DNA from 2 places in the Mesorhizobium sp. M0768 genome. Region 2 is predicted to be linked to the other one. Evidence: predicted binding sites of a transcription regulator. Region 2 holds the regulator's gene; the other holds the start of a gene.
What was found. The regulator PhoB, encoded in region 2, activates phosphate uptake and scavenging genes when phosphate is short. The targets are predictions, from matches to a motif close to TGTCATNNANCTGTCAT.

Region 1: phnC (phosphonate ABC transporter ATP-binding protein) is a predicted target of PhoB. The motif match lies at 3,499-3,515, and genes of this name have one in related genera.

The regions. Positions count from the first base shown of each region.
Region 1 is NZ_JAMYPD010000003.1:399,849-416,000, reverse strand. Features, by position in the region: gene phnE (phosphonate ABC transporter, permease protein PhnE) at 1-386, opposite strand, end outside; gene phnE (phosphonate ABC transporter, permease protein PhnE) at 454-1,410, opposite strand; gene phnD (phosphonate ABC transporter substrate-binding protein) at 1,570-2,478, opposite strand; gene phnC (phosphonate ABC transporter ATP-binding protein) at 2,569-3,417, opposite strand; gene NKI08_RS06450 (DapH/DapD/GlmU-related protein) at 3,652-4,269, opposite strand; gene phnL (phosphonate C-P lyase system protein PhnL) at 4,266-4,973, opposite strand; gene phnK (phosphonate C-P lyase system protein PhnK) at 5,149-5,925, opposite strand; gene NKI08_RS06435 (alpha-D-ribose 1-methylphosphonate 5-phosphate C-P-lyase PhnJ) at 5,922-6,833, opposite strand; gene NKI08_RS06430 (carbon-phosphorus lyase complex subunit) at 6,830-7,942, opposite strand; gene phnH (phosphonate C-P lyase system protein PhnH) at 7,944-8,552, opposite strand; gene phnG (phosphonate C-P lyase system protein PhnG) at 8,552-9,013, opposite strand; gene phnF (phosphonate metabolism transcriptional regulator PhnF) at 9,148-9,891, shown strand; gene NKI08_RS06410 (zinc-binding alcohol dehydrogenase family protein) at 9,910-10,926, opposite strand; gene NKI08_RS06405 (ABC transporter permease) at 10,997-11,962, opposite strand; gene NKI08_RS06400 (sugar ABC transporter ATP-binding protein) at 11,959-13,512, opposite strand; gene NKI08_RS06395 (ABC transporter substrate-binding protein) at 13,617-14,612, opposite strand; gene NKI08_RS06390 (UxaA family hydrolase) at 14,928-16,152, opposite strand, start outside.
Region 2 is NZ_JAMYPD010000004.1:222,075-238,226, forward strand. Features, by position in the region: gene NKI08_RS07690 (sigma-70 family RNA polymerase sigma factor) at 1-35, opposite strand, end outside; gene NKI08_RS07695 (NepR family anti-sigma factor) at 39-242, opposite strand; gene NKI08_RS07700 (response regulator) at 460-1,254, shown strand; gene NKI08_RS07705 (DUF1328 domain-containing protein) at 1,481-1,645, shown strand; gene NKI08_RS07710 (sensor histidine kinase) at 1,837-2,871, shown strand; gene NKI08_RS07715 (hypothetical protein) at 3,004-3,174, shown strand; gene NKI08_RS07720 (YMGG-like glycine zipper-containing protein) at 3,521-3,766, shown strand; gene NKI08_RS07725 (CHASE domain-containing protein) at 3,865-5,487, opposite strand; gene NKI08_RS07730 (ATP-binding cassette domain-containing protein) at 5,617-6,411, opposite strand; gene NKI08_RS07735 (sugar ABC transporter permease) at 6,489-7,853, opposite strand; gene xylF (D-xylose ABC transporter substrate-binding protein) at 7,995-9,035, opposite strand; gene NKI08_RS07745 (ROK family protein) at 9,321-10,565, shown strand; gene phoB (phosphate regulon transcriptional regulator PhoB) at 10,575-11,264, opposite strand; gene phoU (phosphate signaling complex protein PhoU) at 11,281-11,988, opposite strand; gene pstB (phosphate ABC transporter ATP-binding protein PstB) at 12,021-12,824, opposite strand; gene pstA (phosphate ABC transporter permease PstA) at 12,821-13,672, opposite strand; gene pstC (phosphate ABC transporter permease subunit PstC) at 13,676-14,665, opposite strand; gene pstS (phosphate ABC transporter substrate-binding protein PstS) at 14,725-15,786, opposite strand.

The DNA of each region.
Region 1 (16,152 bases), on a different contig from region 2:
TCGGCCTTGTCGAAGGTGACCGATTTGGCCCGGCCGTCGATCAGGACGGTGTAGGAGCCGTTGGCGTTGGTGATGACCCAATCGGGATGCGGGTCTTCGCCGAGCGCCGAAAAACGCGGATATCTGGGTGTGATCTGAGGCTGGTCGAGACGGAATTCCGGCTGCAGATCGTAGCTGATCCATTGCGTCAGGAAGAGCGGCAGGCGCTCCCAGTGCGATTCCCTCAGCACTTGCGGCAGGCTGAAGAACCACAAGGCGTAGAGGAGATAGAGCAGGATGCCGGTGAACAGGACCAGCGGGCCGAAGCGTTTGTACAAGGGCCGCCGGAACACTTGGGGGAAGCGCTCCTCGATCGACCGCATTTCATCGGCGGTCATTGCGGCCATGGGCAGTCTTCTTGTTGATTTGCCATGATCTTTTCCAAAAACGGGAATCCACTTTTTGGGATCATGGTCAGGCACCCATCATGAATGCCTGCTCGCCGACGAGCTTGCGGCGTAGCCAGGCGGAAAACTGGTCGACGAGGAAGATCGTCGTGAACAGCAGCAGCACCAATGCCAGCGTCTTGGCGCCGAAGCCGCGCGAGATGGAGAGCTTCAGTTCCTCGCCGATGCCGCCACCGCCGACCGCGCCGATAATGGTCGAGATACGCACATTGATCTCGATCCTGAGCAGCGTGTAGGACATGAAATTGGGCAGCACTTGCGGCAGGCCGGCAAAGCGCACGCGCTCGAACCAGTTGGCGCCGACCGCGCGCAGGCCTTCTTCGGCGCGCATGTCGATGTTTTCGTTGATCTCGTAGAAGAGCTTGCCGAGGGCGCCGATGGAATGCAGGCCGATGGCGATGATGGCTGCGACCGGGCCGGTCGAGAGGATGGCTGCGAACAGGCCGGCAATGACGATCTCGGGGAAGGCGCGAAGCAGTTCCATGAAGCGCTTGACAACGAGCCTGAGCATCGGACTGGGCGTCAAGTTGCGCGCGGCGATGAAGGAAAAGGGCACCGCAAAGACAAAGCCGATGAAAGTGGAAACCAGCGCCACGTTAAGCGTGGTGAGCATCAGCTCGAAATATTCGGGTAGATAAAAGCCGCCCCAGAGATAGACGCGGCCAAGCGGGAAGTTGAACTCTTGGCTGCCCTTGTCATGCGGCGATGCGATGTCGAACAGCGCCCGCCAGACGTCGTTCCAGTCCTTGGGAACAAGCCAACTAAGGAAATCCAGTATGTGCGGCAGCCGGTCGAAGAAATGTCCGGCATTGGCCTCGTCGGCGAACCACATGGCTGTGCACATGGCGACAAGCAGTGAGCCGATGCCGAGCGCCGTGTAGAACCGGCGCAAGGACGTCTGGCGTCGCCAGGCGTCTGCTGCCTGCCGGACCGCGTCTGAACGAATTGTAGCGGCGAAGGTCATACGGGGTCACGAGCGGACACACAAAAAGGGCGGCGACCGCATCGGCCCGAAAGTCGACTTTCGGAAAGCACGATGCGGCATCTAAGTGTTAGAGCGTACTTTGTGCGTCCAAGTGGACGCACGTCGCTCTAATGGACGCCGTCCTTTTCGCAATTGTCGTCAGCCGCCGATCGCGGCTTTGCGGGCTTCGACGATGACGCTGTAGAAGTCCGGCTTCACCGGAACATAGCCGGTGAAATCGCCGCCTTCGATGGCCTCGAAGCAAGGCTTGTCCTTGGCCGGCAGGCCGGTGAAGAAGTTGGCGAGCTTGGCGCTCATGTCGCCGCCGAGTGCGGTGCGCACGACCAGCGGGCCGTTCGGGATCAAGCCGGAGCGCCAGACTTCAACGAAATCGTTGGGGTCCACGGCGCCCTTGGCGACTTCCTTGTGGAAGGTGCCGGAGGTGTAGCCGTTCTTGAAGTCGCCGATGCCCGAGGAGTCGTCAACCGCAACATCGACCTTGCCGTCGCGAACCGCGAGAAGGTTGTTCTCGTGGCCGCCATTGAACTGGGTCGAGGCGAAGAAGGTTTCGTTCGAAGCGCCGGTGTCCTTCGGGATCTGGGTCAGCGGGATCAGGTAGCCGGAGGTCGAATCCGGGTCGGCATAGCCGAGCTTCTTGCCCTTGGCCGACTTGATGTCGGTGATGCCGGACGACTTCAGCGCAAGGCCGATCGAATAATAGCCGGTCGCGCCGTCGGTCTGCTGGGTGGTGAGGATCGGGGTCACGGCGTTCGGATCCTTGAGGTAGACGCTGGCATAGCCCGACGCGCCAAGCTCTGCGAAATCGAGCGTGCCGCCGAGCAGGCCCTGGATAACGCCGTCATAGTCGGCGGCCGGGAACAGCGAGACCTTCTCGAAGCCGAATTCGGACTTCAGGTGATCGGCGAGGCACTGAAAGTTGCGCAGCCGGTCCGCTTCGTTTTCACCGCCAAGGATGCCGATGCGGAATTCCTTGATATCCTGGGCGTGAGCGGCGCTTGCCGCGATGGCGAGCAATGAAACGGCGCCAAAAACCATCTTCCTGAACATTATCTCTCTCCTGTTGGTCCCGGCCTCGCGCCGGTAGCGTTCGAATTTTTTGACAGGTGCCTTTGACGCGGGCGGGCGATCAGGCCGTTCTCAATATCCCGGGAATGCGGGCTCGAGCGGTCCGGCGGATGCAGCGATTTTCTGTTTGATGGCGACACTGGTGGAGGTGATGGCCTCGGAGATTTCGCCGCCATTGCTGTCGGCGCCGTAGACCATGCGCACGGCCTCGCGGTTGAGGGCTTCAGGCGGGCCGTCGAAGACGACCTTGCCGGCGGCCATGCCGATGATGCGGTTGCAGTAGGTGCGGGCCGTATCCAGCGTATGCAGATTTGTGATGACGGTGATGCCCTCGCGCAAATTGATATCCTGCAGCGAATCCATCACCACCTTGGCGTTGAGCGGATCGAGCGAGGCAATCGGCTCATCCGCCAGCAACACCTTCGGCTGCTGCATCATGGCGCGCGCAATCGCAACGCGCTGCTGCTGGCCGCCGGAAAGCGTGCCGGCCGGCTGCAGGGCGGTGCGGGCGATGTCGAGGCGCTCGAGGGCTGCAACCGCCTCGGCGCATTCACCGCGGGAGAACATGCCAAATAGGTTGGACACGGTCGAACGGTGATTGAGCCGGCCGAGCAGCACATTGGTCAGCACATCGAGGCGCGGCACCAGGTTGAACTGCTGGAAGATCATGGCGCAGTCGCGCTGCCATCGCCGGAGCGGTGAGCCGCGCAACCCGGAGACCTCGACGCCGTTGAACAGGATGGAGCCCTGGCTGGGATCGATGAGGCGGTTAATCATGCGCAGCAGCGTCGATTTGCCGGCGCCGGAGCGGCCAATGATGCCGACCATCTGGCCTTGCGGAATCGCGATGTGAACATTGCTGACGGCGGTGTTCTTGCCGAACCGGCGGGTGACGCCGCGGATTTCGAGCGTAGCTGACATGGTGCAGGCTCCAGTCCAATCGCAATTGAAGGTCTGTTTACCCTGGCTAGCGCAGCCGCATGAACCTGCGGTGTCGGAACGATGTCAGTTTTGTTACTGCCCACAGCCTGGAGCGGGGCGGGATCAACTCGGCGCGAGAAGCTCGAATGGTGAATGGTGATAAGAACGGCTTCCCTGAGCCTCGAAACCTGTCCGCTGCCCCCATTCACATTCACCATTCACCATTCACGACCCTCAGCCGCCATATTTCTCCAGAAACGCCTCCGCCGACAATTCCCGAAAATCGTCGAGCGCGGCGCGCAGCCTTGCATGGTCCCAGTCCCACCAGGCGAGCGCCTGGTAGCGCTCCGCGGTGCGGCGGTCGAAGCGTTCGCGGATCGGCTTGGCCGGCACGCCGGCGACGACGGTGTAGGGCGCGACGTCCTTCGACACCACCGCGCCGGCACCGACCGCAGCGCCATCGCCGACGGTGACGCCGGGCAGGATGGTCGAGCCGTGGCCGAGCCAGGTGTCGTGGCCGATGGTGACGCGTTTGGCGCGGCGCTTGGCGAAGAATTCGCTCTCGTGCTCGGCGTCGTCCCAATAATCCGAGGCGCGATAGGTGAAATGGTGCAGCGTCGGCCGCCAGGTCGGATGGTTGGTAGCGTTGATGCGCACGCTTGCGGCGATGTTGGCGAATTTGCCGATCGTTGCGCACCAGACGCCGCAGTCCTGCATCATGTAGGAATAGTCGCCGAGCGTGCTTTCGGAAACCCGGCAGCGCTCGGCGATCTCGGTCCAGCGGCCAAGCGTCGAGTTCTCGACTTCCGCCGTCTCGTGGATCAGCGGCGCCTCCGACAGTTTCCTGGTCATGCGGCAATTTTTCCGGCGGCGAAGGCGGTCACGTCGATGATACGGTCGGCCACCGCCTCACGCACGTCGTGATCGTGGAAGATGCCGAGCAAAGCGACGCCCGCCGCCTTCTTGGTGGCGATCAGGGAAATCACCAAATCGCGGTTCCTGGCGTCGAGCGAAGCGGTCGGCTCGTCGAGCAGCAGGATCGGGTGCTCGGTGATGAAGCCGCGCGCGATGTTGACGCGCTGCTGTTCACCGCCGGAGAACGTCGCCGGCGGCAGCGCCCAGAGCTTTTCCGGCAGGTTGAGCTGCGCCAGCAAGGCACGTGCCTTGCCGTGCGCGACCTCGCGCTCCTCGCCGCGCTCGACCAGCGGTTCGGCCACGACATCGAGCGCAGGGACACGCGGCACGGTGCGCAGGAACTGGCTGACATAGCCGATGGTAAGCCGGCGCACGGCAAGCACGGTGCGCGGGCTGGCCGAGGCGAGATCGATGAGCCCGCCCTCGTGCTGGACGATGATCTGGCCTTCGTCGGCGGCATAATTGCCGTAGAGCATCTTCAGGATCGAGCTCTTGCCGGCGCCGGACGGGCCGCCGAGCACGGCGCATTCGCCGGCCCTGATCGCGAACGAGACACCAGCGACCACCGGCAGTTTGATGCCGTCGCGCAGATGCATGGTGAAGCTCTTCGCGACATCGGAGACAACGAGCGGGGTTGCCATCAGAGGGTTCTCCAATCGTCATTCGTCTGCGGGCCGGAGTACCCCCACCCGGACCTTCGGTCCGACCTCCCCACAAGGGGGAGGTAGGGCGCCGGCGTTTTACCCTCCCCCTTGTGGGGAGGGTCGCTGCGAAGCAGCGGGGTGGGGGTAGGTGCCAGGCAAATGCGTTCCATCGTCACACCTGCAGGATCGAGGAGACAAGCAACTGGGTATAGGGCGCGCGCGGATCGTCGAGGACGCGGTCCGTGAGGCCGCTTTCGACGACGCGGCCGTCCTTCATCACCATCATGCGCTGCGACAGCAGACGTGCCACTGCAAGGTCGTGGGTGACGACGATGGCCGCCAGGCCCAGATCGGTGACCAGGCCGCGCAACAGATCGAGCAGGCGCGCCTGCACCGAGACGTCGAGGCCGCCGGTTGGCTCGTCCATGAACACCAGCCGCGGCCCGGTGACGAGGTTGCGGGCGATCTGCAGGCGCTGGCGCATGCCTCCGGAAAAGGCGCGCGGCTCGTCGTCGATGCGGTCTTCGTCGATCTCGACACGAGACAACCAATCGACCGCCGTTTCGCGGATCCTGCCATAGTGACGGTCGCCGACCGCCATCAGCCGCTCGCCGACATTGGCGCCGGCCGACACCGTCATGCGCAGCCCGTCGGCCGGGTTCTGATGGACAAAACCCCAATCGGTGCGCATCAGGAAGCGGCGCTCGGCCTCGCTCATGCGGTAGAGTTCGCGAAACTGGCCGTCGCGCATCCGGTAGCTGGCGGTGCCGGAGCTCGGCAGCAGTCGAGTTGACAGGCAGTTGAGCAAAGTCGTCTTGCCGGAACCGGATTCGCCGACCACCGCCAGCACTTCGCCCGGCCAGAGGTCAAAAGTGACGTTCTCGCAGCCGACGCGCGAGCCGTAGAATTTGGACAGCGCCGAAACGCGCAGCAGCGGTTCGTCTGTCATTGCGCCGGCTCCGTTTTTTCTGGGGCAAGATGGGTCTCGGGCGCGAGATGGCCGCAGTGGCCTTCCGCGCGCCGCTTCTCGCAATGATCGGTATCGGAGCAGACGAACATGTGGCCGCCATGGTCGTCGAGGATGACCTCGTCGAGATAGACGTTCTCGGCCGCGCACAGCGCGCAGGGCTGGTCGAAGATCTGCACCTCGAACGGATGGTCCTCGAAATCGAGGCTGACCACATCGGTGAAGGGCGGCAGCGCGTAGATGCGCTTTTCGCGGCCGGCGCCGAACAATTGCAAAGCCGGCGAACGGTGCATCTTCGGATTGTCGAATTTCGGCGTCGGCGAGGGATCCATCACATAGCGGCCCTCAACCTTGACCGGGTAGGCGTAGGTGGTGGCGATGCGGCCGTGCCTGGCGATGTCCTCGTAGAGCTTCACATGCATAAGGCCGTATTCCTCCAGCGCATGCATTTTGCGCGTCTCCGTTTCCCGCGGCTCGAGGAAGCGCAGCGGCTCGGGGATCGGCACCTGGTAGACCAGCACCTGACCGGCACTCAGCGGATATTCAGGGATGCGGTGGCGGGTCTGGATGATGGTCGCCTTGGCCGTCTCGGTGGTGACGGCGACATTGGCGACCTTCTTGAAGAAGGCGCGGATCGAAACCGCATTGGTGGTGTCGTCGGCGCCCTGGTCAATGACCTTGAGCACATCGTCCGGGCCAATGATCGAAGCGGTGACCTGGACGCCGCCGGTGCCCCAGCCATAGGGCATCGGCATTTCGCGCGAGGCGAACGGCACCTGATAGCCGGGGATGGCGATGCCCTTGAGGATCGCCCGACGGATCATCCGCTTGGTCTGTTCGTCAAGATAGGCGAAGTTGTAGGTGGCGATGTCCGCTGGTTGTGCACTCATTCCGCTGCCTGCCTCTTTTCTTCGGCCTTGCCGGCATTTTCGCGGGCATCATGCTCGGCGCGCATGCGGCGCACGAGGTCGAGTTCGGCCTGGAAGTCGACATAATGCGGCAGCTTCAGATGCTCGACGAAGCCGGTCGCCTGGACATTGTCGGAATGCGAGATGACGAACTCCTCGTCCTGCGCGGCGGCGATGACATCCTCACCCAACTCCGAGGCGCGCAGCGCGCGGTCGCATAGCGCCATGGCCATCGCCTTGCGCTCGCTCTGGCCGAAGACGAGGCCGTAGCCGCGGGTGAATTGCGGCGGCGCCTTGGCCGAGCCCTTGAACTGGTTGACCATCTGGCATTCGGTGACGCGGATGCTGCCGAGCGGTACCGCAAAGGGCAGTTCCGGCACGTCCAGTTCCAGTTCGACCTCGCCGATGCGAACCTCGCCGACGAAGGGATGGTTGCGCGCGTAGCCGCGCTGGGTGGAATAGCCGAGCGCCAGCAGAAACCCCTCGTCGCCGCGCGACAGCGCCTGCAGGCGGATGTCACGCGCCATCGGGAATTCGAGCGGCTCGCGGGTGATGTCGCCGGGGACATGATCGCCGGGCATGTCGCCGTCGGGCTCGATCAGGCCTTCGCGGGCGAGGATGGCCGAGACGCGCGGCATCGCTTCCGCCTCGCCGGCACGCTGTTCCGGCTCGGCGACTTCGCCGCCGGCGGCAAGCTCGGGATCGAGCAGGCGGTGGGTGTAGTCGAAAGTCGGGCCGAGCAGCTGGCCGCCGGGCAGGTCCTTGTAGGTCGCCGACACCCGCCGCTCGACCAGCATCGTGCCGGTGTCGATCGCCCTGGTGTAGCCGAAACGCGGCAGCGTGGTGCGATAGGCGCGAACCAGGAAGATCGCCTCGATCATGTCGCCGCGCGCCTGGACGATGGCGAGTGCCGCCAATTCCCTGTCGTAGAGCGAACCTTCGCTCATCACCCGGTCGACGCCGAGCGCCAGCTGCTCGACGATCTGGTCGAGGCGAAGTGCGGGCACCGAACGATCGCCGCGCCGGCGGTCGGCGAGCAGTTTGTGGGCGTTGCGAATGGCCGCTTCGCCACCCTTTACCGCAACATACATGCTACGCCTCCATCATCTTGATGCGCGTCGTACGCGGCAGGCAGGCAACGCTGTCAGGGGTGGCGAGGACGATGTCGACACCGCGGGGAAAGCGCTGGTTGTCCTGCTTCCATTGCTCGACGAAATGGCGCGGCATTTGCGCCGGCGCGATCGTCGCCGTCGTCTCGATGCCCGGGCCTTCGAGCAGCAGCGCAGCGCCGGAGACAAGATCGCCGACCTCGAGGATCAGCGTCGTGGAGCGATCGGGATAATCCTGGGTGCCTTGCGAAAACCCGTCGAGCGCCATCATCTCGGCCGGCGTGGCGATCAGCGCGAAATGCGCGTCGGCCGGGGTGTTGGCCAGCGGCGCGCCGGTATGGAAGCCAAGCCAGGATTTCACCGCCGACACCTGCAAAGCCGGGTCAAGCCAGAGCGGCGTGTCGTTGTCGCACAGCGCCAGCGCAACGGCGCCGGCGGTGGCCGACAGCGGCGCCGGTGGGTGGGCAAGGGCCGGCAAGGGCTGGACGCTGCCCGGCCGCGCCATCGCGTCCATCACGGCACGGAATACGGTCTGCGCGTTGAATACCGGATCGGCAAAGCCGCCTTCGATCGCTTGGGTTACGATGTCCATCAGTCTTCTCCGCGTACCATGGTGAAGAAATCGACCTTGGTCGCCGCCGTCTCGGCGCGGCGCTGTTCACGCGCCTTGGCCAGTGCCGCCTGCAAGGGCGCAACGATCCCGATCTCGACCTCATTGCGGAGGGCCGGGTCCTGCCACAGCGCATCGGCGATTGCCGCCAGCCTTGCCTTCTGCTTGTCGCGGCCGAGCGCGTAGCAGTGGCCGACATGGCCGGACGCAAGCCGCACCGTGGCACGGGTGACCGTCGCCTCGCCGACATTGAAAGGGGCACCACCGCCGCCGATGCGGCCGCGTACCGTAACCAGGCCGGTTTCGGGGCCACGCAGAAGTTCCGCTTCGCAAGGCAGGCCGGTTTCGTCCCACAGGCGGACGATGTCTTCGCCGGCCGATTGCGCCAGCGTCGCCATCACGGCCTTGCGCTCGGCCTGCTCTCGCGCTTCCCGTCCTCGCATGGCCGTACTCCTCGTCTGCGTGAATTTATCTATTGATATAGACAACTATACAAATTATACTTGTTATTTAGCGCGTGTCCATGACGGGCACGTGACACGGGCCAAAAGATCGGCGCAAAGAATTGGGGCGGGAGATGATCGGACAAGCCAACCGCATCGAGCGGCGCAGCGGTGTCGCGCTGTGGCGGCAGATCGCCGACCAGATACTGCATTCGATCGCCGTCGGCGATTTTCCCGAGAATGCCGCGCTGCCGCCGGAGATCGCGTTGGCCGGACGCTATGGCGTCAACCGCCATACGGTGCGTAGCGCTATCGCAGCGCTGGTGCAGGAGGGCGTGCTCAGGGCGGAGCAGGGGCGCGGCACCTTCGTGCTGTCGCGCAGGCGGCTGTCTTATCCGATCGGCGCTCGCACCCGCTTTTCCGAGGGATTGCAAGGACAGGCGTCCGAGCGGCATATCACCTTGCTCGCGTCATCGGTCGAGCCGGCCAACCGTCGTGTCGCAGAGGGCTTAGGCCTTGCGACGGGCGCCGATGTGATACGCCTGGAAACGCGCGGCGAAGCCGATGGAATGCCGGTGTCCCGCGCTGCCGGCTGGTTCGATGCCAGGCGCTTTGCCGGCATCGATGCCGCCATGGCGGAAACCGGTTCGATCACCGCATCGCTGGCACGTTTCGGCATCGACGACTATCTCAGGCAATCGACCGTGCTGTCGGCGCGCCATGCCGATGCCGTCGACCTTGCGGACCTCGAGCTGCAGCCCGGCGCCATCGTGCTGGTGACGGTCGCCGTCAACGTCACGCCCGACGGTCAGCCGATACAGTTTTCGGAGTCGCGCTTCCCGGCCGAGCGGATCGAGCTCAAATTGTCGGCGCTCTGAGATACGGCAGCCCTGGCATCATCCGACCTGAATGACAGCCTTGATCAGGCCGGACTTCTCATGCGCCCAGCGGGCGAGGTCGTGCGGCGTCTCGCCAAGCGTGGTGCGGTGCGTCACCAGCTTTGCCAGCGGCAGCGCGCCGTTGCGGATCGAGGCGGCGACATGGTCGAAATCGGCACGCAGGGCGTTGCGGCTGCCGATCAGCATCATCTCGCGCTTGTGGAATTCGGGATCGGAAAAGGCGATGTCGTCCTTGACGACGCTGACCAGGACCAGCGCTCCGCCATGCGCGACATGAGCGAAGGCCGACTGCACCGACCGGGTGTTGCCGGTGGCATCGAAAACCACGTCGAAGCCGTCGCCGCCGGTTGCTTCCCGCACCAGGTCGGCAGCGGTGCCTCGCGAGCCGTCGAGCGTCGCGAAGCCGAGTTCGCTTTCGGCAAAGCCAAGCCGTTCAGCGCTCATGTCGAGCAGCGTCACATCGAGCCCGGCGATGCGGGCGAACAGCGCCGTGCCGAGCCCGATCGGGCCTGCGCCGATGACCAGCGTGCGCGCACCTGGATCAGCCAGCGAGCGCCGCACGGCATGGGCGCCGATCGCCAGGAATTCGACGGCGGCGGCATCGGCCAGCGACAGGCCGTTTGCCGGATAAAGATTTTGCGCCGGCACCAGGATCTGCTCGCACATCGCGCCGTCGCGGTGGACGCCGAGCACCTCGATCCTGACGCAGCAATTCGGCTTGCCTTGCCGGCAGGCGTTGCATTTGCCGCAGGCGAGATAGGGATTGACGATCACCGCTTCGCCGACGGCGAGATCGACGTCCTCGCCAACCTCGATCACGGTGCCGGAAACCTCGTGGCCCATGATGCGGGGATAGGCGAGGAACGGGTGCTTGCCTTCGAAGATGTGATAGTCGGTGCCGCAGATGCCGACATGGCTGACGGCGACCTGCGCCCAGCCGGCGGGGGGCGCGCCAGGCTCCGGACGATCTTCGAGGACAAGTTCGCCGGGCGAGCGGCAGACGACGGCTTTCATGCTTCAATCCAGTCGGTTCATGGCACCGCCGGCCCTGCTGTCGCGAGGCCGGCGGTTGTTGGGAGGCAGTCTATTTGCCGCGGCGGCGCAGCCCGTCGAAATAGACGATGACGATGATCAGCACGCCGGTGATGATGCGCTGCCAGAAGGCGTTGACGTTGAGCAGATTGGCGCCGTTGTTGATGGTGGCAAGGATGAAGGCGCCGAGCAGCGGTCCGTGCACGGAGCCGACAGCGCCGAACAGCGAGGTGCCGCCGATCACCGAGGAGGCGATCGCCTGCAATTCCCAGCCCTCGGCCTGCGTCGGATTGCCGATGCCGATGCGCGAGGCGAGCAGCACGCCGACGAAGGCCGCACACAGGCCCGACAGCGTGTAGGCCATGTAGATGGTGCGCTGGACGTTGACGCCTGACAGGCGCGACGCCTCGGCGTTGGAGCCGACCGAGAACAGATAGCGGCCCCAGCGGCTGTGGTGCAGGAAGATGTAGGCTGGGATGCCGACCAGGATCACCATCCAGAACAGATTGGGGACGCCGGCGAAGGAACTGCGCGAGAACGTCTGGAAGGCGTCGTTGTTGATCGAGATCGAGTTGCCGTTGGTCATCAACAGACCGATGCCGCGCAGCGAGGTCAGCGTTGCCAGGGTGATGATGAAGGGCGGCAGGCCCATCTTGACGATGCCGAACCCATGGAACATGCCGATGGCGACGCCGACCAGTAAGGTGATCAGGATGGCGAGGAAAACCGGTATGCCGGCGTTGATCAGCATCGCGACGATGACGGTGGCGAAGCCGACCACGGCGCCGACGGAAAGGTCGATGCCGCCGGTGATGATGACGAAGGTCTGGCCGACCGCCAGGATGGCGATCATCGACCCTTGCCGCAACAGGTTCGAGATGTTGTTGGCCGAGGCGAAGCTCGGCGTCGCCACCGACAGGATGATCCATAAAAGAACCAGCAGCGCCAGCAGTGTCAGCCCGAACAGGGCGTTGTAGTTGCGTTTCGGCCTTTCGGCAGCGATCGCCTCGGTGCTCATGTCCGTCCTCCCGGTTTTTCTTGTTTCTCGGCCAGCGCCTGGGTGAGGATCTCCTCGTGGTCAGCGGTACGAAAGCCGTGCGTGGCCACCAGCTTGCCGCGCCGGAACACGTGCAGCGTGTCGGCCAGTTCATAAACCTCGGGCAGGTAGGACGAGATCAGGATGATGCCGGCTCCCTTGGACAACAGCGCGCCGAACAGGCGGTAGATCTCGGCCTTGGTGCCGACGTCGACGCCGACAGTCGGCTCGTCGAAGATGAATAGCTTGGCGCCATGGGCGAGCCATTTGCCGATGACGATCTTCTGCTGGTTACCGCCGGACAGGCTGGAGGCCAGCGCGCCGCGCGTCGGCGTCTTGATGCGCAGGTCGGCGATCTGGCGATCGGCTTGCGCCTTTTCCTGCGCGCGGGAGATCAGCAGATTGCTCGAGATGCGCTTGTAGATCGGCAGATTGAGGTTGAGTCCGACCGGCAGGTTGAGGCAGAGGCCCTGGTCGCGGCGGCTTTCCGGGGCCAGCGCCATGCCGAGCCTGATCGCGTCATGTTCGGAATTGACCTTGACCTCCTTGCCCTCCCAGAGGATCTGGCCGGCCGATTTGCGGTGCCGGCCATAGAGCGTGGTGACGAACTCGCTGCGCCCGGCGCCGATCAGGCCGTAAAGGCCGACGATCTCGCCGGCGCGGACGGACATCGAGACATTTTCGAAACCCTTGCCGGACAGGTTCCTGGTTTCGACGATGGTCGCGCCGGGGGTGAAATGCTCCTTGTGGTAGACCTGCTCGATCGAGCGGTTGATCATCATCTTGACCAGCTCGGCGTCATTGGTCTCGGCAATATTCCTGGTGCCGACCAGCGTGCCGTCGCGCAGCACCGAGACGCGGTCGGCGAGCTCGAACACTTCTTCCATGCGATGGCTGATGTAGATGATGGTGACGCCTTCGCCCTTCAGCCGGCGGATCAGCGTGAACAGCTGGTCGGCCTCCTTGCGGGTAAGATAGGCGGTCGGCTCGTCGAAGATCAGGAATTTAGTGCCGCGCACTGTGGCGCGGGCGGCGGCGATCAACTGCTGCTGGCCGATGGTCAGGTCACCCAGCATGACATGCGCCGGCAGGTCGAAGCCGAGATCGTCGATGATCTTCTGCGCCTGCCTGACCATCGCCCGCTGCTGCAGGATGCCGAAGCGGGAATCCTCCTCGCCGAGGAACATGTTCGCGGCGACGGTGAGATGGCGGCACAGGACGACTTCCTGATGCACGGCATTGATGCCGAGCGCCATCGCCTCATGCGGCGTTGCCAATGCGGCAGGCTTGCCCTCCCAGATGACGTCGCCGGAGGTGCGCGGCATGACGCCGGTCAGAAGCTTGATCAGGGTGGATTTGCCGGCGCCGTTCTCGCCGACGATGGCGTGGATCTCGCCGGCCTTGAAGGCGAGATCGACCGGCTTCAGCGCATGGGTGCCGGGATAGCGCTTTTCCAGCCCGCGGAGTTCGAGGATGGTCCTGCCCGGTTCCAGCGTTGGGGCCGGATGGAGTTCCTGCGCCGTCGACATCATGACAATCCTCCCAGATTGGCCCCCAAAGATTGGCCTCGCGATTGGCACGAGTGGGATGTTTCCGGGGCGAAAAGGCCCCGGAAACAGTTCACTTGAGGCTATGCTCAGTCGAGCTTCGGGTTGAGCAACGCGTCGATCTTCGGATCCTTCATGTTGGCCTTGGTGACCAAATTGGCGCCCGTGTCGACATTGGCCTCGACCTTCTCGCCCTTCGAGGCGGCGAGCGCCGTCTTGATGCCGTCATAGCCCATCCGGTACGGATCCTGGACGACGAGAGCCGAAATGACGCCGTCGTTGAGGAACTTGATCAGCTTCTCGTCGCTGTCGAAACCGACCAGCCCGACCTTGCCGGCAAGACTGTTCTCGGCGATCGCCTGGCCGACGCCCTGCGCCATGATCAGGTTGGAGGCGAAGATGCCCTTGAGGTTGGGGTTGGCGGTGATCAGGTCGGTGGCGATGTTGAGGCCGGTGGTGGCCTGGCCGTCGGCGTATTTGTCGGCGACCAGCTTGAGGCCCGGATATTTGGCAGCGAGCTGTTCCTTAAAACCCTGGGCGCGCTGTTCGAGCGAGCCGGCGCCCGGAAGAGCGGTGATCAGGGCGACGTCGCCCTCGACCTTGCCGCCATTGGCTTCGCCGATGGCTGCGGCAAGGCCGTCAGCGGCAACGCGGCCGCCCTGGATGTTGTCGGTGGTCAGGAACGAGGTGAAGGCCTTGGAGTCGGCGCCAGAGTCGATACCGATGATCTTGACCTTGGTGGCGGCCTCGTCGATCGGCTTGCCGAGCGCCTTGGCTTCGGTCGGCGCAATGACGACGGCCGCCGGGTTGCCGGCGACGGCATTTTCAAGGATCGAGATCTGGCCGTTGACGTCGGTCTCGGCCTGGGCGCCAAGCTCCGGCACGTTGACGCCGAGGTCCTTGCCGGCCTTGCGGGCTCCCGCCAGAACGATCTGCCAGTAGAAGGACGTGGTGTCCTTGACGATGATCGGAATGGTCGCGTCGGCCGCGGATGCCGGGGCCGAGTGCATCACGCCGGCAAGCATCGAGGCGGCTGCGAGTGCCACGAAGGCGCGGCGATTGAGAATGCTGGTCACGAATTTCATTAGGAGTCCTCCCTAAGTCGCCCGGTGAATGTTACGGAAGCTCCATTCGGATGGCGCGGCCCAAACGGAACTTTATCAATAAAAAACATTTACCGCATTTTGATAGTGCATCACCTCGGTCGGCGCAAGCGATGTTTGATGGCCGCTCGAATGGCTGGGCGGGAAAGCTTGCTCCCTCGGAACTCCGCTGCCAATCTCCTCCAATATGTCACATGGAATATTAATTCCATCATACAGTCAATATGGAATGTTCATTCTTTTTCGGGGTGTACGAACTGTGACACCTGGCAATCACGTCAGGTGTTTGCGACCGGCTTAGAGCGTCGCTCCGAGGTGCCACGGCACGAACTCGTTGTCGCCGTAGCCGAACTCTTCGCTCTTGGTCTTGCGGCCCGAAGCCGTCTCGACGATCAGTTCGAAGATCTCGCGGCCCATGCCGGCGATGGTCTTTTCGCCCGAGGCAATGACGCCGCAATTCACGTCCATGTCCTCCTCCATCGTGTGATACATGGTCGAGTTGCTGGCGACCTTGATCGACGGCGTCGGCCGGCAGCCGAAGCAGGAGCCGCGGCCTGTGGTGAAGACGATGACGTTGGCGCCGCCCGCCACCTGGCCGGTGGCCGAGACCGGGTCGTAGCCGGGCGTGTCCATGAACACCAGCCCGTGCCCGGTGACCTTTTCGGCATAGCCGAAGACGCCGTTGAGCGGCGTCTGGCCGCCCTTGGCGACCGCGCCGAGCGACTTTTCCAGGATGGTGGTCAGGCCGCCGCGCTTGTTACCCGGTGAGGGATTGTTGTCGATCGATGCGCCATGCTTGGCGACGTGGTCTTCCCACCATTTCACATAACCGTCGAGCTTGGCGGCGATCTCGGGGGTTGCGGCGCGATAAGCGAGCAGGTGCTCGGCGCCGTAGATCTCCGTCGTCTCGGAGAGGATGCCGACACCGCCGACGCCGGCCAAAATGTCGACCGCGGCACCCAGCGCCGGATTGGCGGTGATGCCGGACATGCCGTCGGAGCCGCCGCATTGCAGGCCGACGACGATCTCGCTGACCGGGATCGGCTCACGCTGAAGCTTGCCGACCTCCTCGGCGATCTCGGCCAGCACGACCAGCGCCTTCTCGACCGATTTGCGCGAGCCGCCGGCTTCCTGGATGTTGAAATGACGTTTTCCCGCGGCAACGCCCTTCTGGCCGTAGAGGGTGAGCTGGTTGACCTCGCAGCCGAGCCCGACCATCAGCACACCACCAAAATTCGGATGACGGGCGTAGCCGGCCAGCGTGCGGTGTAGCACCATCATGCCGTCGCCGGTGGCGCTCATGCCGCAGCCCTGGCCGTGGACGATCGGGACGAAGCCGTCAATGCCGGGATATTGCGGCAAAAGCGTGCGGTTCGCCGCGTCGGCGATGGCGTGGCAGACGGTGGCCGAGCAATTGACGCTGGCGAGAATGCCAATGAAGTTGCGCGTGCCGGCGCGGCCGTCGGCGCGGCGGTAGCCCATGAAGGTGCGGGCGCGGTCGGCCTCGGTCGCATGCACTGCC
Region 2 (16,152 bases):
AAGTCGGTCTTGAAGCCCTGGGAGACGGCCGCCATGCCTCAGTCCTTCTTTTGTACAGGTTCGGCTTTTTCCAACTGGCTGAGCAGTTGGGCGAAGCGATCCGGCACATTGTCGGAGACCAGCTCGTCGTAGTATTGTTTGAGTTTGCGGCCGATTTCCGAGTTCGGCCCAAGCGGGTCGCGGGAAGCAGCCCGGCGCCCGTTGCCAACGCCACCCATGGTAGCTTTCGTCATGTTCTTCATTTCGCCCTTTTGTCCCAGCCTTAAGCCGCCCTTCAACACATAACGCAAGGCAAGCGGCAGCCTCGTCTGGTTGCCCAACCCGCCCCTAAACGCCAGCCCATATATTTAGTTCCGCATGATCGGAACTTTTTCGCAGAACCCGCGTTTTCAACTCTGGGCTTGCGAACCGTTTTTTAGCTGTAACATGCAATCACGTCATATGAGGGAGACGTCCAATATGAGCCTATCAGCAACCATCGCTCCGCACCTGCCGTTCCTGCGTCGCTTCTCGCGCGCAGTATCCGGATCGCAGGAGAGCGGCGACGCGCTGGTCGCCGCAATGCTCGAGGCCATCATTGCCGATGTCGACATCTTTCCGAACGCATCGAACGACCGCATCGCGCTCTACAAGGTCTTTGCCAAGCTCTTCACCTCAGTGGCCATTCGCGTTCCGCAGGAGCATGCCCAGTCGGCATGGGAACAGCGTGCCGCGGCCAATCTGAATGCAATTGCGCCTCGCCCCCGCCAAGCCTTTCTGCTGGTGGCGGTCGAAGGCTTCAGCGAAGACGAGGCGGCGGAGATTCTCGACGTAGACGAACAGGAATTCTCCGAACTCCTCGCGCAGGCGAGCAACGAGATCTCCCGTCAGGTGGCAACCGACGTGCTGATCATCGAGGATGAGCCGCTGATCGCCATGGACATCGAGGAAATGGTCGAAAGCCTCGGCCACCGCGTCGTCGGAACGGCGCGCACCCACGCCGAGGCGGTGGCGATGTTCGGCAAGGCGCGGCCAAAGATGGTGCTTGCCGATATCCAGCTTGCCGACGGAAGTTCGGGCATAGCGGCCGTGAATGAGATCCTGTCGTCGACCTCGGTACCGGTGATCTTCATCACCGCCTTTCCCGAGCGCCTGCTCACCGGCGAGCGGCCGGAACCGGCTTTCCTGGTTACCAAGCCGTTCAATCCGGACATGGTCAAGGCTCTTATCAGCCAGGCCCTGTTCTTTGACCGGCACGCGAAAGCCGCGGCATGAAACAGCGGACGGCCGAACTGCGGCCGCCGAGACAGCCGCTCTCTCGGATCAGATGGGCGTGGCGCCGGCTCAATTCACTGGCAACCAACTGGGGCAACCAACTGGACCTTTCCACACACCGCGGCAATTCGGGCCCTGAAGATTTTCAGCATCGTCTTTTTCGGAAAATGGTGGAACAAACGGAGGCGAATCACGTTTTCACCGCAGCATTGGAAGGAGATCGATCATGCTTTACTGGGCGCTCGTATTTCTCGTCGTGGCGATCATCGCCGGTGCGCTTGGTTTCGGCGGCATCGCTGGCACCTCGGCCGGCATAGCGCAGATATTGTTCTTCATCTTTCTCGCCTTCCTGATCATATCGCTTATTGCCGGCCTGATCAGACGAGCGTGAATGCCAAGCGGCCATTCAAGCGAACACTGGAAGCCGCACCCCTCAAACGGTTTCCAGCCACCGCCGGGCAGTGTCCTCCAACGGGATGCCGCTCGGCGGACCGCTTTTTAAGGTTTGATACGAACCTCCTCCTTTTGGAACCCATTTTTCCGCGAACCGTTCAGCCCGACATGGGTTGAGCAAATTGACCGATGCGTTCCAGAGTCGGAAAAATGAAAGACCGCGGCCAGAGTGATGAGATCATCGCTTTGCATCCCGCCGAAAGCGGGATGCAGCTTGGTCGGGCCCTTCTCCATGCACTGCACAATGCCGGGATTTCCGTCCTGTACCAGGATCGCGAGATGAAGACGGTGTGGGCGCGCAACATGCGCGCGCCCTGGACTTCCGATGCCTCCGACAACAACGGCATCTTGCCGCCGGCGCAGGCAGAGCGTATCGGCGCCGCCAAGCACGACGTCATCGTCTCCGGCAATCCTCAACATCTTGAGCTCAGCGTGCCGGCCGATGACGGCGCCCGCTGGTTTCAGGTGTGGATAGACGCCGACCGCAGCGAGACCGGCGCGGTGCAGGGCGTCGTGACCACCATGGTCGAAACAACCGAGCAGAAACGCCGGGAGCAGACGTTGAAGGCGCTGCTGCGCGAAGTCAGTCATCGCTCCAAGAACCTTTTGGCCATCATCCAGAGCATCGCCACCCAGACGGGCCGTTATTCCGGCAGCATTGACGATTTCCTGACGCGCTTCCGGGGCCGATTGCAGTCGCTGGCCTCCTCGCAGGATTTGGTTACGTCATCCAACTGGCGGGGAGCGGCGCTGCGCGAGCTGGTTTCCGGTCAGGTCGGCAGGTACGGCGCGGATCCCTTGCACAGCCTACGTTTCCGCGGCGCAAATCCATATCTCAACCCCAATGCCGCCTTGCACATCGGCTTGGCCATGCATGAGCTCGCCGTCAATTCGGTCAGCTATGGCGCACTGTCGCGCAGCGACGGTTTCGTCGAGGTGACGGCCGATCTGACGGCAGCTTCCGCTGGCGAGCCTGCGCTGTCGCTGACATGGGCCGAAGTGATCGGAGCCAACGACAATCAGCGCAGTGAGAAGCGTTTTGGCAGCGTCGCGCTCGAACGCGTCGTGCCCACTTCATTGAATGGAACGGCGACCCTTGAGATCACCGGGAACCGCCTCGAATACCGCCTTGTCGTTCCTCACGGTAATTTCGAGACGGATTAACGAGCGGCGGTCGCCGCGCGAAGGCTTGCTGCGCATCGCCATCTTTAACCGACTGTTCACCATAAAGTCCGATCCTGTGCGAACGTGCCGATCCGCCGGATTGAGTTTGGCACAAAGTGAAGGGAATGGGCGTTGACGGCTGCAGACGTGAACAGACTGGAACAGGCCGCTCGCGTCTCGATGGGCGGTTTTCAGGATCCCGACGCGCCCGCAACGCCCGCGCCTCGTGCTTCGCCCCTCCGCTTCGCCGCCGTCGCGCTTATGGCCGCGATCGTCCTGACCGCCGCGTCCCAACTGATCTGAATCGAACTCGCCTCTGCTTGATCGCTTTGAAACCACTGCCCGAGTGCTCGGCCGTGCCCGTTCGCGGTCGCTGACCTGCAGGACCAGGCCCAACATGTCGGCGCCAGATGCCTTGCCGTCGATCCGGCGCTCGAGAACGACCATGACAGGATCGTCTGGAACGTGCGCCCCAACGGCACGCTCGATGCGTCCTTGGAGATTTCCGGGTTCGTGGTAGCATCGAACGGCGCACGCCCCGAAAAAGACTATCTTAATCAACAATGAAATCGTGCGGGCAAAGGCCGTACTTTCATGCTAAATGGCGGCTGGAGCTTATTAAAGTGAGGACAAAAGTGAGGATGACTCCATGCGGAAGATGATTATTGCCATGGTTGCCGTGGTTGCGGTCAGCGGCTGCACCACCACGGAAGAGAACGTGGGTATCGGCACTGTGGGCGGCGCGCTCATTGGTGGCGCTGTCGGCGGCGGCAAGGGCGCTTTGATCGGCGCCGGCGCTGGTGCGATTGGCGGTCTGCTCGTTCGCCGTCTGCAAAATGGCTACTGCCAATACAGAGATCGTCACGGCCGGATTTACACAGCTCGCTGCAACTAGTTTCGAGCTCCAGGCGGACAGCAAACGCGGAGGCAGGCCACCTGTCTCCGCGTTTGCTCTTTAAAGCGCTGTTGCGATGCGGCCCACGAGACGGTGTTTCAGGCCGGCAGCGGAACCTTGATTTCCACGTTCAAGCCATCTTCGCGAAAATCGCGCCTGATTGTGCCACGCAATTCGCGCGTGACGTTGAGATCGATCAGTCTGGTGCCAAAACCGCTCTTTGCCGGTGTCTCGAGCTTCTTCTGACCGGCCTCGCGCCAGTTGAGAGCCAATGTCCGGGTGCCGCTACGGGCTTCGAGCGACCAGTCGACCTTCAGCGCACCGACTGAATTGCCGGCTTCGCCATGCTTCAGCGCATTCGTCGCCAGTTCGTGAAAGACGAGGCCGAGTGCCTGCGTCGTCTTTTCATCGAGAAGAACCTGCGGTCCCGACAGCAGCCCTTCAGGAAGCTCACTGCCGAACACCTGGCCTAGCTCGATGCGCAGCAGGTCGCCGAGATCGGCTTTCTGCCAGCGTGAGCGCGTCAGCATGTCCTGGGAAGCCGCCATCGCCTGCAGCCGGGCCGAGAAAGAAGCCGAGAATTCCTGGACGTCGGTGGTGTGCGATGCTGTCTGGCGCGCGATTGCCAGCACCCGCGTGATCGAGTTCTTGATGCGATGCTTCATCTCCTGCAGCATCAGATCTTTTTCCAGCAGGCTCTTTTCGGTCGTTTCGTGAAGCAGCGAGACCGCCTCATAGGCCCGCTCCTGATAGCGGGCCACCAGCGCGATGGCGCCCGCAAGCAGCAGTCCGAACAATCCGAGCATCACCGGGATGGCGCGCGAGGAAGGTTGCGAGAAAGCACTTGTCGGCCTGAACAGGACGACCCACGGCCGGCCGGCGACGGTGATCTTGCGGGTGACCAGCAGCCTGTCGCCGAGGCTCGAAACAGGCGGCGTTTCCGATTGGAACAGCAGGTTGTCGCTGTCCACCGTGCCGTCATAGATCTCGGTGTTGACCGGCAGCAATGGTGCCCGGCTGAGCGCAGCCTGGAACAGATCACGGGCGCGGAAGGCCGCATAAAGGAAGCCGGCAGTCGAGGATCTCGTCGCGTTCACGGCGTCCGGCGCGGTTTCGACATTGAGCCGGACGAAGACGAGGAACCCGGTAAAGGTCTGCGCGGCACCCGTATCCTTGCCGAGCTGCACGAGCCCGCTGGCGTGCTGCTGGTCGTCGGCCATCGCCTTTTCGATCGCCTCGCGCCGCGCCGGCCCGGTGAACATGTCGTAGCCGATGCTGGATTTGTTGGACGGATCCAGCGGTTCGAACAGCACGATGGGCGTACGCCACGGTAAGTTCGTGTCGGGATAGATCGGATGGCTTGCGCCGTGATCGTGCAGGATGTCGCGCTCGACCGCCGCCTCGTTGCCAGTTTTCGCCAGGCGGAGGAAACCGATGCCGCGCAGGCCGGCGAAATTATTGTCGACGTCGAGCGCGTTGAAGAAAGCCTTGAACTCGCCCTGCGAGATACCGCCATTGCGTGCGTCGAACAGCGCCCGGGTCGAACGCAGCAGCGACAGGTCCAGGTCGATGCGGCTTTCGATCCGGTTAAGCGCGTCGTCTGCCGTCGCCTCGAATTTAATGCGGGCCGCCTCCTGGGTGGCAAAATAGGCAAAACCCGCCATCGTCAGGCTGATCAGCGCGACGGCGATAAAAGCGACGGTCGGAAAAAGCTTCTTCAATTGCTGATACGTCCCGTGGACGGTTCGGCATCTTTATGGGCAAGTCCTGACGCCAACACAATGGCGAGGCCAAAGCATGGTGACGGCTGGCACATTTTGGCGGCGTGTGATTAGCCGGCTAATTCTCGTTCATGCGGCGATCTTCAGCGCGCCCGGCCCCGGAATGGCGCCGGGTGGGCACTTGCCGAGGATGATCATGCCGAGCACCTCGTCCTGGGTGACGTCGGTTGTGCGCGCCGTTCCGACAACCCGACCGTTCTTCATGACGCAGACACGGTCGGCAAGCTCGAACACGTCGTGAATATCATGGCTGATCAGGAAGATGCCGATGCCGTCGGCCTTGAGCTGCCTGACCAGTTCGCCGACCTGCGCCGTCTCTTGCGGCCCGAGTGCCGCCGTCGGCTCGTCCATGATCAGGATGCGAGCATTGAACAGGATGGCGCGGGCGATCGCCACCGACTGCCGTTGGCCGCCCGAAAGCTTTACCACCGGCTCCTTGAAGCGTTGGAAACGCGGATTGAGCCTGCCCATCACCTTGCGCGCCTCGGCCTCCATGGCGACGTCGTCTAGCGTACCCCAGCCGGTCATCAGCTCGCGGCCGAGAAACAGGTTGGCGGCCGCATCGACATTGTCGGCCAGCGCCAGCGTCTGGTAGATCGTCTCGACGCCGTACTTCTTGGCGTCGCGGGGATTGGAGATCGAAGCCTCCTCGCCGTTGACGAAAATCTGGCCCGCATCGCGCTTGTAGGCGCCGGACAGGATTTTTATCAACGTCGATTTGCCGGCACCGTTGTGACCGAGCAAAGCCATCACCTCGCCCGGGAAAAGGTCGACAGAGGCATCGTCGACAGCGCGAATGCCGCCGAAAGCGATGGAGATGTTGCGCATGTCGATCAGCGGCGTGGGAGCGGATTTGTCTGCCATGCTCGTCCTTCCTCCCTATAGATCCTGCTTGAGCACCAAGTTGTACGAAAACCGGTTTCCACCTTGCGGGATCATGCTCAGACCCGTTTGCGATAGACGGTATCGAGCCACACCGCGACCACCAGCACGGCTCCGACAACGATGCTCTGCAGCGGCGAATCGATGCCGAGCAGCACCATGCCGGACTGCAGCGACTGCATCAAAAGCGCGCCGAGCATGGCGCCGAGCACTGTGCCGGAGCCGCCGGCGAGCGACGTGCCGCCGATCACCGCCGCCGCGATGACCAGGAGCTCGTCCAGCGTGCCCAGCGCATTGGTCGACGAGTTCTGCCTGGCTGACGAGATCGCCGCGGCGATCGTCGCCAGCACGCCCATGATCATGAACACCTTCATGGTCACCCAGCGCGTGTTGATACCGGCAAGGTTGGCTGCTTCCGGATTGCCGCCGATGGCGAAGACATAGCGGCCGAAACGGGTACGCTTGGCGATGAAGGTCATGATCAGCCCTACGGCTACAGCCATCAGCACGGGTATGGCGATGCCATGGGCGATGAACAGCCCGCCTTCGGGAACCGTTATATTGTTGGCCGCCGCATATCTGTTCACGATGCCGACCGGCCAAGGATAGGAATTGGCAAGCCATATGGCGCCCATGATGACAGCGCAGGTGAGGACACCGAGGAACGTCTCGGCCCAGATCGGGCGCAACGGAAAGCGGAACCGCTTGCGCTGCACCCGCCCGTTGAGCAGCATGAACACAACCGCCAGGCACGCGACAATTCCGACGATCCAGCTCCATCGCGCGCCGATCGAACCCGCCGGCCCACCGCCCATCAGCTGGAAAGTGGCATCAAGCGGCGCAATCGTCTGACCGCTGGCGACCCACCATGCGGCACCCCGCCAGACCAGAAGGCCGCCCAGCGTCACGATGAAGGCCGGCACCTCGAGATAAGCGATGATGTATCCCTGGAACGCTCCGATCAGAAGGCCAAGCGCCAGGCCGATGGCCAGTGCCAGGATCCAGATCCAGGGATTGCCTAATTGCAGACCGATCATTCGCACCAGGAAATGCACCTGCGCAAAGCCCATGACCACGCCGATCAGGCCTTCGGCGGAACCGACCGACAGGTCGATATTGCGCATGACGATAACCAGCACCATTCCGGCAGCCATTATGGCCACGGCGGAAGTCTGCACCGACAGGTTCCAGAGATTGCGTGGCGTCAGGAAGGTCCGGCTGTCGAAGTCGAACGGATTGACGCCGAGCCGTACGCTGGAAACGACATGCAGGCCGACCCAGATGACCAGCAGCGCGCCGACCATGCCGAGCATGCGCGTGTCGAGTTCGGTTGCCTTGAGAAATCGGGCAACGATGCCGAGCTCGGATTCCCGTGCCCGGTCTGCCGTGTTGTCGACCGGCGTGTTGGACGTCGTGTCGGTCATGATGTTTCTCCCGCCGGGTTGCCGTCTGTCGCGGATGCCGGAAGCAGCCTAGAAGTTATCCGCCGGAAGCGGAAAAACAACTCTTGTTGAAAAACGCCGCGGCGAGCGGCCGCGGCGTTCGGACTTCTCGGAAACGTCGGCTCAGTTGCAGACTGCAACAGTGCCAGCCGTCACGCCGGCGCAGACCTCTTCTTTCTTGATCCAGCCGGCGTCGATGACGACGTTGAGGTTGTCCTTGGTGATGGCGACCGGGGTCAGGAACAGCGACTTGACGGCATTGCCGCCGGGCGTGGTGAAATCCTTCACGCCGGCAATGTCGGTCATCTGCTTGCCGTCGGCCAGTTGCGAGGCGATCTCGGCGGCATTCTTGCCGAGCTCGCGCGCATCCTTCCACACCGACACGGTCTGTGTGCCGAGCGCGATGCGGTTCAGCGCGGCGTGGTCGCCGTCCTGGCCCGAAACCGGAACCGATCCGGCCAGCCCTTGCGCTGTCAGCGCGGCGACGACGCCGCCGGCAGTGCCGTCATTGGCCGCGACCACGGCATCGACCTTGTTGTCGTTGGCGGTCAGGAACTGTTCCATGTTCTTCTGAGCGTTGGCCGGCAGCCAGCCGTCGGTATAGGCCTCGCCAACATTCTTGATCTTGCCGCTGTCTATTGCCGCCTTCAGCACCTCCATCGAACCGGCAAACAGGAAATCGGCATTCGGATCGGAACCCGAACCCTTGATGAAGACGTAGTTGCCTTCCGGCTTCACCTTGAAGACTTCCCGGGCCTGCATGCGGCCGACTTCCTTGTTGTCGAAGGTCAGGTAAAAGACGTCCTTGTTCTCGATCAGCCGGTCGTAGCCGACAACCGGAATACCTTCGTCCAGCGCCTTTTGCACGGCCGGCCCGATGGCCGAGGCGTCCTGCGCCAGGATGATCAGTGCGTTGGCGCCCTGCGAGATCAGGCTCTCGACGTCGGTGAGCTGCTTGCCGGGGTTGGACTGTGCGTCGGCGGAAATATACTTGTCGCCTGCGGCCTCGATGGCCGCCTTCATTGCGGCCTCGTCGGTCTTCCAGCGCTCTTCCTGGAAGTTCGACCAGGAAACGCCGATGACCTTGTCTTTAGCCTGCGCCACCGACGCCAGCGCCAGCGTCATGGCGACACCCGCCAGAATGGCGGTCGTGAATTTCTTCATCATATCCTCCCTGCGCCGCGTACGGCGTGACCAATTGGCTCAAAGACCAGCTTAGAAGCTCTAATTTTTTCGAGCCTCGAAAAAATACTGGTCCGATCTCCGGCTGCTGTCAACATCGATTCTGATGGATTTTGATGACTCTGCGAGTTTTTTCGAGCGTCGGAATAAACGATGACAGCGCCACCTGCATCTGACACTATTTGCCTCATCCGACACTATTTGTCGGACATTACCGACGGCTTCCGGTTCATGAGCGGCCGCGGCAACCGGGAGGAAAGCAAAACAATGTCGGTCGGAATCCGCCATGACGATTTGCGCCGGCGCAACCGGGCGATGGTGATCTCGGCGGTGCGCCGGGCCGGCCAGCCATCGCGTACTGAGATCGCAGCTACCACCGGCCTCAGTCATTCGACCATATCGGCGATTTCTTCCGACCTGATACGGGAAGGCATCCTCGCCGAGAGCAAGCCAAGTGAGCCCGTTTCGTTGAAACGCGGTCGTCCGCAAGTCGGCCTCGCCCTCAACCCGGAAGCGGCGGCGGTGCTGACCGTGGTGTTGTCGCTGAATTTCCTTTCGGCCGCCATTATCGACTACACGGGACAGGTGGTCGCCGAGGAACAGCGCCGGCTGGACACGCTGACTATGCCGCGCGACGAGCTGATCCGTGAATGCATGGCCATCGTCCGGCGCCGGCTGCAGGATCCAGATCTTGACGTCCGCAGTGTCGCCCGCATCGCCCTGGCGATTCAGGGCATTACCGACTCCCCTGCACGCGCCATGCTGTGGTCGCCGATCACGCCGCAGACCGACATCGCCTTTGCCGACATGCTGGAGGACGAATTCGGCATCCCGGCAACGGTGGAGAACGACTGCAACATGATGGCGGTGGCTTTGCGCTGGCGCAATCCGGATCGCTATCGCGATGACTTCATCGCCATCCTGCTTTCGCATGGCATCGGCATGGGGCTGGTGCTGAAGGGCGAACTGTTCACCGGGACGCATTCCTCGGGCGGCGAATTTGGCCACATGATCCATCGTCCGGGCGGCGCGCTCTGCCGTTGCGGGCGGCGCGGCTGCATCGAGGCGTATGCCGGCAACTACGCCATCTGGCGCAACGCCAGGCAGATGAGCGAAGACAGCGAACCGGTCGCCGACGTCAGCGACGCCGACATGCGCGCACTGGCGGCCCGGGCGCGCGAGAAAGATGGGCCGGAACGCGAGGCCTACCGCAAGGCCGGCGAAGCGCTGGGTTTCGGTCTCGGCTCGCTGTTCGCGCTGATCGATCCGGCACCGGTCGCGATGGTCGGCGCCAGTGCCGCCGCCTTCGATCTGATCGAGCCGGCCTTGCGGAAGGCAATCGCCCAGACCGCCGGCGGCCAGCATTCAGGCTCGATCTCCTTCGATACAGAGCCGAACGAATTGCCTCTGATCCGCGAAGGCTGCGCGATGCGGGCGTTAAGCTTCGTCGACCAGGAGATTTTCGCGCCGGGCGCGCAAATGAGGCCCAGCGTCAGAAAGAACGTAGCCTGACCAGGCGGGTCAATCTTCCCTGATCGCATAGCCGGCGCCGCGGATGGTGCGGATGACATCCGGCATCCGGCCGTTGTTGACGGCTTTGCGCAGCCGCCCGACATGCACGTCGACGGTGCGTTCGTCGATGTAGATTGTCTCCCCCCAGACATTATCGAGTAACTGGCTGCGCGAGAAGACACGGCCCGGATGCCGCATCATGAACTCGAGCAGCCGGAATTCGGTCGGCCCGAGCCTGATTTCGCTCTTCTTGCGATAGACCCTGTGCGATTCGCGATCGAGCACGATGTCGCCGACCTTCAGCACGCTGGACAGCACTTCCGGCTTGGCGCGCCGCAGCAGCGCCTTGACCCTGGCCATGAATTCCGGTGTCGAAAACGGCTTGACCAGATAGTCGTCGGCGCCGGTCGAAAGACCGCGCACCCGGTCGCTCTCCTCGCCGCGCGCGGTCAGCATGATGATCGGCAGCCGCTCGGTTTCGGGGCGCACCCGCAACCGACGACAGAGCTCGATGCCGGAAACCGCTGGTATCATCCAGTCGAGCACCAAAAGGTCGGGCACATTCTCCTGCAAACGGATCTCGGCTTCGTCGCCGCGTGTCACCACCTCGACCTGGTAGCCTTCGGATTCGAGATTGTAGCGGAGCAGCACACCCAACGGCTCCTCGTCCTCCACCACCATTATGCGTGGTGCGATCATCGGCTGGGCACCCCCATCATGTCACCGGTGCGGACATTGTCGTTTCGTCCTGCTTCGGACGATTGACCGGCAATTGCTCGCCGGTCAGCACATAATACGCATTTTCGGCGATGTTGGTGACATGGTCGCCGATCCGCTCCAGATTCTTGGCGCAGAACAGCAGGTGCGTGCAAGCGGTGATGTTGCGCGGATCTTCCATCATGTAGGTCAACAGCTCGCGGAACACGGACGTGTATTTAACGTCGATGCGCTCGTCGGCGGCACGAAGCTTGGCCAACGCGGCCGCATCGCCTGCAGCATATTCCTCGATGACACCCTGCACCTGGATGAGAACCAGCTGCGCCATCGCGTCGATGGAATGCGACAGGTCCCGCGGCGTGGCGCTGAGGCCGACCGCACTCACGCGCTTGGCGATATTCTTGGCAAGGTCGCCGATGCGTTCGAGGTCGCCCGCCATGCGGATCGCTCCGACCACATGGCGAAGATCGTGGGCCATCGGCTGGCGTTTGGCGATCAGGGTGATGGCGCGGTCGTCCAGTTCGCGTTGACGCGCATCCATGATGGCGTCGTCGGAAACGACGCGTTGCGCCAGCACGTTGTCGGAATTCAACAGCGCCTTGGTCGCCCCGCCGACCATCGAACCGGCGAGGTCGGCCATGTCGCGGATCAGCTTGCTGATCTGCTCGAGATCCTCGTCGAAAGAAGCGACTGTGTGTTCGCCCATGGTCCTGTCCTCATATGCATGATCGGAACGGCTCAGCCGAAGCGGCCAGTGATGTAGTCCTGCGTGCGCTTCTCGCGGGGCGACGTGAAGATCTTCTCGGTCCGGTCGAACTCGACCAGTTCACCCAGATACATGAAGGCCGTCTGGCGCGACACGCGCGCCGCCTGCTGCATGTTGTGGGTGACGATGACGATCGTGTAGTCGGCTTGCAATTCGTCGATCAGTTCCTCGATCTTGGCAGTCGACAGCGGGTCGAGGGCCGAAGCCGGTTCGTCGAGCAGAATGACTTCCGGCTTCACGGCCACGGTGCGGGCGATACAGAGCCGCTGCTGCTGGCCGCCGGATAGGCTCAAGCCGCTGGCGTTGAGCTTGTCCTTGACCTCGCTCCACAGCGCGGCGCGCTTCAACGCCTGTTCGACGCGGCCGTCCATCTCGGACTTGCCGAGGTTCTCGTAGAGCCTGACGCCGAAGGCGATGTTCTCGTAGATCGACATCGGGAACGGCGTCGGCTTCTGGAACACCATGCCGATCTTGGTCCTGAGGAGGTTGAGATCCTGCGACCGGTCGAGAATGTTCTTGCCGTCGAGCAGCACCTGGCCCTCGGCCGTCTGTTTTGGGTAGAGCTCATAGATGCGGTTGAATACACGCAGCAGCGTCGATTTCCCGCAGCCCGAAGGGCCGATGAAGGCCGTGACACTGCGCTCAGGCAGCGACAGGCTGATGTCCTTCAGCGCCTTGCTCTGGCCGTAGTAGAAGTTGAGATTCTTGACCTCGATCTTCGTCTTCTCGGCGACCGTTTCGGCCATCGTCATGTCTGGGGACAACATCTGTGTCATCTGTCCTCTCTGCGTCCGGTAAGGCTGCGGGCGAGGATGCTCAAGCCCAGAACCGTCAGGGTGATTATGAGTGCGCCGGTCCACGCCAGTTGCTGCCATTCCTCGTAAGGGCTGAGAGCGAACTGGAAGATGGTCACCGGCAGGCTGGCCATCGGCGCGTTGATATTGCTGCTCCAGAACTGGTTGTTGAGCGCGGTGAAGAGCAGCGGCGCCGTCTCGCCGGAAATGCGTGCTATCGCCAGCAATATGCCGGTGACGATGCCGGACAATGCGGCGCGGTAGGCGACCGAACGGATCACCACCCAGCGCGGCGCGCCGATCGCGGCACCGGCTTCACGCAACGCGTTCGGCACCAGGTTGAGCATGTCTTCAGTGGTGCGCACGACCACCGGAATGACCAGGATGGCAAGCGCAACGGCGCCGGCAATGGCCGAGAAATGTCCCATTGGCCGCACCATCAGCTCATAGACAAACAAGCCTATGATGATCGACGGCGCCGACAACAGGATGTCGTTGATGAAGCGGACGACGGTGGTGATGCGCGAAAAGCGTCCATACTCGGCCATGTAGGTTCCCGCCAGCACGCCGATCGGCGTGCCGACGACAACGGCGATGATCGTCATCAGCAGGCTGCCCGTGATGGCATTGAGCAAGCCGCCGGCCTCGCCCGGTGGTGGCGTCATCTCGGTGAAGACCGCGAGCGAAAGCCCGGCTGTGCCCTTATAGACCAACGCGCCGAGAATGAGCGCCAGCCAGGCAAGCCCGATGCCGGCGGCGACGACGCAAAGCGCCATCATCACCGAATTCCTGGCTTTGCGGCGGCTGTGGAGCGATGAGGATGTCGACATCGGTCAGGCTCCCGTACGGGCGTCGATCCGCATCAGCATATAGCGGGCGGCGGCGAGGATCAGGAAGGTGATGACGAAGAGGATCAGGCCGAGCGAAACCAGCGAGGAGGTGTAGAGGTCGCCGTCGGCCTCGGTGAATTCATTGGCGATGGTCGCCGAGATCGTCGTGCCCGGCGCGAACAGGGAGGCACTGATGCGATGTGCGTTGCCGATGACGAAAGTCACCGCCATGGTTTCGCCGAGTGCCCGGCCGAGGCCAAGCATGACGCCGCCCATGATACCGATGCGGGTATAGGGAATGACCACGCGCCGGGTCACTTCCCAGGTCGTGCAACCGATGCCATAGGCCGATTCCTTCAGCACCGCCGGCACCGTATCGAAGACGTCCTTGGTGATCGAGGTGATGAAGGGCAGCACCATGATGGCGAGGATCAGCGCCGAGGTCAGAAGGCCGATGCCGTAAGGAGGGCCGGCGAAAAGGCTGGATAGTCCCGGCACGCCGTGGAAGATGTTGATGATGAAGGGCTGTATCGTCGTCTGCAGGAACGGCGCGAACACGAACAGGCCCCAGATGCCGTAGATGATCGAAGGAATGCCGGCCAACAGCTCGACCGCTATGCCGATCGGGCGCCTGAGCGGGCGCGGGCAGAGCTCGGTGAGAAAGACTGCAATGCCGATGCCGATCGGAACCGCGATCAGGATGGCAATGGCCGCCGTCACCAGCGTGCCGTAGATCGGCGCCAGTGCGCCAAATTTTTCCGTAACAGGATTCCAGCTCTCAGTCGTCAGGAAAGAAAAACCGAACGACGACAGCGCCTGCCATGAGCCGGCAAACAGCGAGATCGCGACACCGCCGAGGATGACCAGCACAAGAATTGCGGAAGCGCGGGTAAGTCCGCGGAATATGGCATCTGTGAGCGCGAAGCGCCGCACCGTAGCTTCCCTGGCCCGGGCTGCTGCAGATGATGGCATGGCATCGGAAGCGATGGTCATTGGGTCCTCGCGATTAAAGGCAACAGGGAGGGCGCCATCGACGTCCTCCCTGGAGGAGATTACATAGCCGAGTAGAGCGGCTTGCCGTCGTCGCCGACGACTTCCTTGGCCCACATGGCCTTGACGCTCTCAACCACCTTGTCGGGCATCGGAACGTAGTCCAGCTCGCCGGCCATCTCGTCGCCCTTGTCGTATGCCCAGGCGAAGAATTTGAGCGCTTCGCCGGTGGTCGCCGCATCATCCGGCTTCTTGTAGAGCAGGATCCACGTTGCCGCCGTCATCGGCCAGGACTCGGCGCCCGGCTCGTTGGCGAGGATGACGCCATAGCCCGGCTGCGAGCTCCAGTCGGCATTGGCCGCTGCCGCCGAGAACGCCGCCGCGGTGGGCTCGACCTTCTTGCCGTCCTTGTTGATCATATCGGTGTGGGTGAGCTTGTTCTGCTTGGCGTAGGCATATTCGACATAACCGATCGCGCCGCCGGTCTGGGAGACATTGTTGGCAACGCCCTCATTGCCCTTGGCGCCGATGCCGACCGGCCATTCCACGGCCTTGTCGACGCCAACCTTTTCTTTCCAGTCCGCGCTGACGTCGCCGAGGTAATAGGTGAAGTTGAACGTCGTGCCCGAACCATCGGAACGGTGAACGACCGCGATCGCCTGCGAAGGCAGCTTGACGTCGGGATTAAGCTTCTTGATCGCTTCGTCATCCCAGCTCGTGATCTTGCCGAGGAAGATGTCGGCCAGCGTCGGGCCGTCGAGAACCAACTCGCCCGGCTTGATGCCTTCGAGATTGACGACGGGAACGATGCCGCCCATCACCATCGGGAACTGAGCCAGTCCGGACGCTTCAAGCTCGTCGCCCTTGAGCGGCGCATCCGAAGCGCCGAAGGTAACGGTCTTGGCCTTGATCTGCTTGATGCCGCCGCCGGAACCGATCGACTGGTAGTTAAGGCCAACGCCGGTGTCTTTCTTGTAGGTGTCGGCCCACTTCGCATAGATCGGGTAGGGGAAGGTGGCGCCGGCGCCGGAGATGTCCGCGGCGAGCGCGGCGGACAGGGTGAGGGTGGTCGTCGCCGCAGCCATTGCAATCGCAACGGCCGCCGAGCGGATGAAATGTCTCATGTGGCCTGCTCCTGTTCGGAATATGGTCTCTCGGCGCCATTCCTCCGGCGCCCGCTGAGGCCAATAGCCCCCGATTATTACAGTCGCATGACAGTTTCATGTCGCTCCGGTAACGACGTCCAGCCGGGTTAAGAAGGAGCGGCCGCGGGCTTTTGTCGGCATGGGCCGCGGTTTGCCGCTGGAATCAGCAGCTTGCGTGAATTCCGGCCGGCATCGTCTGCTCGGCGATCGCAGCCACCGGCTTTAAAAGAAAAAAGCCGGACGGGAGCGCGTTGCATGCAGCCAGAACGTGTCATGGCCGCGCCATCGCCGAAACAGGTCCGTTGGGGTAAATCTGACCCTGTTTCTTGCCGGCGGTCGCTGCTC